3 regions of the Gracilibacillus thailandensis genome follow, and region 1 is predicted to be linked to each of the others. Evidence: riboswitches for the same ligand, from Rfam matches in the RefSeq annotation. Region 1 holds a riboswitch; each other region holds the start of a gene.
The links. A riboswitch is a leader RNA that binds a small molecule or an ion and turns the genes downstream of it on or off. The one in region 1 is predicted to bind thiamine pyrophosphate.

Region 1 (2,276 bases):
TACAACCTGTACCATGTGTATGCTTCGTTTCAAAACGGTCGGCTTTTAGATAGTAGAAATCTTCACCGTCATATAGAACATCTACTGCTGCTCCTTCTAAATGACCACCTTTGACAACCGCAGCCTTCGCACCAAGTTCATTAACGATTACTTTCGCCGCTTTTTCTGCATCTTGATTATCGTGAATCTCGAAACCTACTAGAATTTCTGCTTCTGGTACATTTGGCGTCACCACTGTAGCATGCGGAATTAACGTATTGCGAATGACCTGTCTTGATTTCTCATCCATTAATGAATCACCACTTTTGGCCACCATAACCGGATCAATCACGTAAGGAATATTCGTATTTGCTAATTTTTTAGCTATTAATTCCATCATATCCACAGTAGCGATCATTCCTGTTTTCATTGCTTGTGGTGGAATATCCGTTAAAACGGCGTCTAATTGTTTCTCAATAAAATCAATGCTTAAATGCTGTACATCCTGAACACCTAGCGTGTTTTGCGCTACGACGGAAGTAATCACGCTCATTCCGTAAACTTCCTGTTCTTGGAATACTTTTAAATCCGCTTGAATTCCTGCACCACCCGAAGGATCTGTTCCAGCTATTGTGAGTGCTGACGCTACTTTATGCATGTTACTTCCCCTTTCCAGCTAATGAAAACGGCCATTCTTCTACCTGATAAGCCATTTCCCAGAATAAATACTCTAGCTGACAGCTTTTAATAAAAGCTAATTTAGCTTTCTGTTTCTCTTCTTCTCCCACTTGTTCTGCCCATTTATCTAAACGCTCACAAAGCTCCGTTGTCACTGATGCTGTATCTTCTTTGGCGTAAAATGTAATCCACTCATAAAAAGGATGTTCTTCCGTTGGTTGATACTTTTCTTTTAAGTAATGTCCGATCTCTAAATATGTCCAGGGGCAAGGTAACAATGCTGCGATTAATTCCCCTATACTTCCTTGTTGTGCGACACTTTTCATATGGGCTACATAATGATTTGCTGTCGGTGGCAAAGGGTATCCTTGCAACTCATCGTAACCAACGCCTGCGACCTGACATAAATTATGATGTGGATGAATTTCACTATTCAAGATAAAACCGATCTTTTCATAGAAATATGTCATGTCTTCTCTAGTGTTGCTTTTGGCGATGGCGATACCATAGATGTTCATAAACGCATTGAGATACTCAAAATCTGCTTTCACATAGTGAATGATCGCTTCTTTGTGCAAATTTCCTTCTCCAATTCCAACTACAAAAGGGTGTTCAAAGATACCTTGGTAAATATCATCTGCTGCTACACGCAATTCTTGACTAAATGTCATTTCTCCTGCCTCCAGAAAATATATATTTCCATAATAAAAAGCCGCTCGCGGGTAGCGGAGCGGCTTTTGAATAGTCCATATCAAAAATGAGGTGTATGTCGTTCACACACCATCCGACTCCACTTTCCTACGCTGGTGTTAACCAGTTCAGGTTCAAAGGGATCAAGAAATACATTCTTATCTCAGCTGCTCATGCAGCACCCCTAGCGGAATTTCTATTATGAAGTTATTACCAATAAAACACGGATACGCTAAATTGTCAAGTTTAGCCGTACCTATTTAATGATTCCAAATGATTCAATTGGCCATATACGCATTTTAACATCTCCAATAACAGCATCTTCATCTACAAAGCCAAATTCACGACTATCTTTACTAACTCTCCGATTATCACCTAAAACAAATATTTTCCCTTCAGGAACTTGTTCCTTACCAGTTAATTCTTTCAGTGTAAAATCATTTGTCAGCTTTTGACCATCAGACAGTGCTGCTTTGGAGTCATCAAGATACGTCTCTTCATAGAGCTTCCCATTAATATATAGGTTGTCATCTTTCATTTCGATCGTATCACCGGGAAAGCCTATTATTCTCTTAACATAATTATCATTTGAATCCGGTGCTTTGAAGGCAATTTCATCAAAACGATCGATACTGCTGATCTTACTCAAAATAATCCGGTCGCCATTTTCTAAATTCGGCATCATCGATTCGCCTTTCACAACGGAAGGAGTAATCAAAAAGTGCCGACACAGAAGCACAATAATAACAGCAACCAACAACGCCTTCAACCATGATAGTAATTCTTTAACGACCTTATTCTCCATTGTAGACCTTCTTTCATCATAGTTAACTTTCACTTGTGATTGATCCACGGTGCGAACCATCCATAAGACCCCCGCTAATGGAAGTCTTACTTTATGTATGTTATTCTATTATAATGCGAATTTT
Region 2 (2,276 bases), on a different contig from region 1:
ATGGCATTTGTAATAACAGAACCATGTGAAACAGAAAAATCTGGCGAATGTACAACAGTGTGTCCGGTAGACTGTATTGTTGAAGGACCAGATCAATTTTATATAGATCCAGATATTTGTATCGATTGTGGAGCGTGTAAAGCAGTATGCCCAGTAGATGCAATTGAAGAGGAGTATGATCTTACTCCAGATCAAGAATTATATTTAGAAAAAGCAGAAGCCTTTTTTGCAAATGATTAAAGACAGCGACCATTTTGGAAGTGGTCGCTGTCTTTTTTTAACGGATAAGCAACAGATCTTAAAAAAGTCCAGTTAAACATTTTCACTTTTACTTACTCGAAGCAGGTTGGTGCATCAAAGTAGTATGTTTTACTTTGGATAAAATCAAGAGGCCGATAATAGCTCCTGTTACGCTACTAACAAGGAATCCTGGTAAAAATGCTAGAGCGCCAACTGAACTTCCCATCAATATTTTGGCAAATGGAACAGATAATAAAGCACCTATCACACCAGTGCCGATTATTTCTCCTAATCCTGCCATGACTTTTTTTCTCGTCCATCGAAATAAATAACCAGCAAATAATGCTCCAATCATACCACCTGGAAATGCAAGCAATGTTCCTATTCCTAATAAATTTCGCAAAAGTCCGATAGTAAAAGCTATGATAACAGCTGGAACAGGACCAAGAGTTACAGCTGCCATCACATTAACGGCATGTTGCACAGGATATGCTTTGGCAATTCCGGTTGGGAACCATAAAAATTGGGAACCTAATGTACCGATCGCAATAAAAACAGCCATAGTGGTTAATAATAACGTACGATTCATGCAAACCCTCCTATAAAAATAGAAAGTGCATCACTAAGTAAAAAAACCAGATTCCTAATCAGAACCTGGCTATACCATGCAAATAGTTTAGCTACTTCCCTACGCTGGTATAAACCAGATCAGGTTCTTAGAGTTAAAAAGCTGTAAATGCTTTTTTCTCAGCTTGTACAAAACAAGCACCCCTAGTAGTGATAACACTTATGTAATTACCAAGATTGTAGCAAAAAAAGGCTAATTGTCAAGATGTCATTACTTTGAAATCGAGATAGTAAAAGGTTTATAATGATTCTAACAATAATGAAGGAGGCATCTTATGGAACTCAAAGGAATCCACCATGTGTCAGCTATTACAGCTAGTGCTAAAAACAATTATCATTTTTATACAAATATTTTAGGAATGCGCTTAGTTAAAAAAACAGTAAATCAGGATGATCCAAGTATGTATCATTTATTTTACGCAGATGAAATCGGACGACCTGGAACAGATTTAACCTTTTTTGAAATAACGAATGCGGGTCATACGTATCCAGGTAATAATAGTATATCTTATACTTCATTACGGGTTGCTAGTGATAAGGCGTTACATTATTGGGAAGAGCGCTTGGACGAATATGATATTGTCCACGACGGAATAGGAGAAAAATTCGGGCGTAAAATATTACCTTTTCAAGACCATGAAGGACAGCGTCTAGTTCTCGTATCTGACGAAAATAACAAAGGGGTAGCAGCAGGTAAGGTATGGGATAAAAGTTCAGTACCAAAGGAGTATGGTATTACGGGATTGGGACCTGTTCGATTTACTGTCCCAGATTTAGCACCAACGAAAAGAATTTTAACAGAGGTGCTCGGATTTCGTCATACTGGAGCTTACCCTAACCCTGAAGGACAGGCAGAAATCCAAGTATTTGAAACAGGCGAAGGTGGTACAGGTGCAGAAGTGCATATCGAAGTTCGTCCGGAATTACAAAAGGAGCGTCCTGGAAGGGGCAGTGTACATCATGTCGCATTTCGTGTAGCCGATTATCAAGAACTTGAAAAATGGCATAACAGAATTACTAAGGAACGATTGCCCAACTCAGGGCTTGTCGATCGCTATTATTTTCAATCGTTATATTTTCGTGAACCTAATGGTATACTGATTGAATTGGCAACAGATGGGCCAGGATTTGATACAGATGAAAAAGTTGAACACCTAGGGGAAAGCATTGCCTTGCCACTATTTCTGGAAGATAAGCGAAACGAAATCGAGGCCAATCTTCTTCCTTTAGAAACAAAAATAGATTAGTGACTCTAAGCTCATTCATCAGTATTAGTCGATGGTGAGCTTATTTCTCATGTGCTATACTAGTTATCGGCTAGTTTAAAGGGGGACGTAACATGACATTTTCACCAAAAGCAATTTGTTTAGATATGGATGGCACATTGCTGAATAACTACAATCAATTAA
Region 3 (2,276 bases), on a different contig from region 1:
ATGATTGAACTAACAGGTTGTGATAACGACACTGGAGTATTAGAGATCGCAAATCTACCCTTTAAAGATATGATAGTTCCTGAAGACATCTATCACCGTGTTGAGGTGATCGTAGGTGAGGAGGTTGTATTAGATACAACTGACGAATCCGAAAAAGAGGAGATCATAACAAAAATACGGGAGGGTACTCCACAATCTGTAATGACGATGACCATGATGGCTCCAGAAGGGGAAATTATTTTATATGGTAAACAAGCAATCATTCATTTTGATTATCAGGAAGTAGGAAATGTGATCCGTTATAATACATTGGTTGAGACAGGCTTAACATTTGATTAAACATGGAGCGCATCACTCCATGTTTTTCTCAAATCATTTACCTTGAAACTGAGATAATTACGTGGTAAATTATAAAAGTCTCAGTTTCGAGATAAAATGCATAGATTTTATTAAACGGGGCAAACCAATAATATCTGATAAGAAAAGGAGTTTTATCAATATGGTAAAAGTAGCAGTAGTTTATTATAGTTCCACAGGTATAAACTATCAATTAGCAAACTGGGCAGCAGACGCAGTAAAAGAATCAGGAGCAGAAGTAAGAGTAGTACGAGTTGCTGAAACAGCACCAAAAGAAGCGATTGCTCAAAATCCTGGCTGGCAAAAGCACGTGGAAGAAACTAAAGATGTTCCTGTTGCAACAACAGAAGACTTAGAATGGGCAGATGCTATCATCTTCAGTACGCCAACTCGTTTTGGAAATGTTGCTTCCCAAATGAAGCAATTTATTGACACACAAGGTGGTCTATGGGTATCAGGTAAGACAGTTAACAAAGTAGTAAGTGCGATGACTTCAGCTTCTAATCCCCATGGTGGACAGGAAGCAACGGTGTTAAGTCTTTATACATCTATGATGCATTGGGGTGCTATCATCGTTCCTCCAGGGTATTCGAATGATTCCATTTTTGCAGCTGGCGGAAACCCTTATGGTACAAGTGTTACTCAAAGCCAGGAAGACGGCTCTATGGTCGAAAATGTTCAAGATGCGGTTAAACATCAGGCAAAACGTGTCGTTGAAGTAGCAAGTAAAATTCATGGATAATAATAAAAAAACGAATCTCTCTTATTAGAGGTTCGTTTTTTTAGTGGTCAAAACTTGAAGAAAAACACGAATTATGTCAAAGTAGAAGGTAGCAATATTATATGAAATGTAGGGGGACCGGTGTTGCCGGTTGAGACTGTATCCGTAAAGATGCTGACCCTTAGAACCTGATCTGGTTAGCACCAGCGTAGGGAACATATGAGATGAGATATCTATATGCGCCCTAGGCTATAAGTCTAGGGCGCTTTCTTATATGTTCCGCTAAAAAGATAAAAAATAGGGGGAGTCATTATGAAAAAAATTTTATTTGCCATAATAGGTATGTTTATACTTGCAGGTTGCGGGAATGAAGAAAGCACACCAGAAGAATTAGAAGAAGTTACCTTAGTATTAGATTGGACCCCCAACACTAATCATACCGGGCTGTATGTTGCGGAATCAAAAGAATATTTCGAAGATGAAGGATTAGATGTAGAAATTGTTATGCCAGGAGAAGCTGGAGCAGATCAAACTGTTGCTTCAGGTCAAGCGGAATTTGGCATCAGTTATCAAGAACAAGTAACAGAAGCTCGCACACAAGATATTCCACTCGTTTCGATTGCAGCAGTAATCCAACACAATACTTCCGGATTCGCCGCACCAGTGGAAAAAGAAATCACATCACCTGCAGATTTTGCCGGAAAAACGTATGGTGGTTGGGGTGCTCCTGTTGAATCGGCAGTTATTGATGCGTTAATGAAACAGGAAGATGCATCTGTCGAAGATGTTGATATCGTAAATATGGGTAATACCGACTTTTTCACAGCAGTAGAACGTGATGTAGATTTTGCTTGGATTTACTATGGCTGGACTGGAATCGAGGCAGAACTTCGAGGTAAGGAAATTGATATGATCTATCTTACGGACTATTCAGAAAAACTAGATTACTACACACCAGTTATTACCACAAATGAAGATATGATCGAAGAAAATCCAGAAACAATCAAAAAATTTATGGCTGCAGTTAGTCGCGGTTATCAGGATGCGATCGACAATCCAGAAGAAGCAGCTGACATTTTAATAGAAGCGCAACCAGATTTAGACGAAGAATTAGTACATGCTAGTCAGGAATGGATATCACCAAGATATCAAGATGATGCGGATAGATGGGGCGAACAATCAGAAGAAGTCTGGAGCA

Region 2: it holds a riboswitch for thiamine pyrophosphate, as region 1 does, so the genes downstream of both, thiW (energy coupling factor transporter S component ThiW) here and tenA (thiaminase II) in region 1, are expected to answer to the same signal.
Region 3: it holds a riboswitch for thiamine pyrophosphate, as region 1 does, so the genes downstream of both, GH715_RS09130 (ABC transporter substrate-binding protein) here and tenA (thiaminase II) in region 1, are expected to answer to the same signal.

The regions. Positions count from the first base shown of each region.
Region 1 is NZ_WJID01000083.1:9,901-12,176, reverse strand. Features, by position in the region: gene thiD (bifunctional hydroxymethylpyrimidine kinase/phosphomethylpyrimidine kinase) at 1-637, opposite strand, end outside; gene tenA (thiaminase II) at 639-1,328, opposite strand; TPP riboswitch at 1,436-1,543, opposite strand; gene lepB (signal peptidase I) at 1,604-2,152, opposite strand.
Region 2 is NZ_WJID01000001.1:65,997-68,272, reverse strand. Features, by position in the region: gene GH715_RS00255 (indolepyruvate ferredoxin oxidoreductase subunit alpha) at 1-240, shown strand; gene thiW (energy coupling factor transporter S component ThiW) at 329-829, opposite strand; TPP riboswitch at 909-1,023, opposite strand; gene GH715_RS00245 (ring-cleaving dioxygenase) at 1,143-2,114, shown strand; gene GH715_RS00240 (Cof-type HAD-IIB family hydrolase) at 2,207-2,276, shown strand, end outside.
Region 3 is NZ_WJID01000024.1:19,878-22,153, forward strand. Features, by position in the region: gene GH715_RS09120 (DUF4362 domain-containing protein) at 1-339, shown strand, start outside; gene wrbA (NAD(P)H:quinone oxidoreductase) at 500-1,099, shown strand; TPP riboswitch at 1,200-1,310, shown strand; gene GH715_RS09130 (ABC transporter substrate-binding protein) at 1,391-2,276, shown strand, end outside.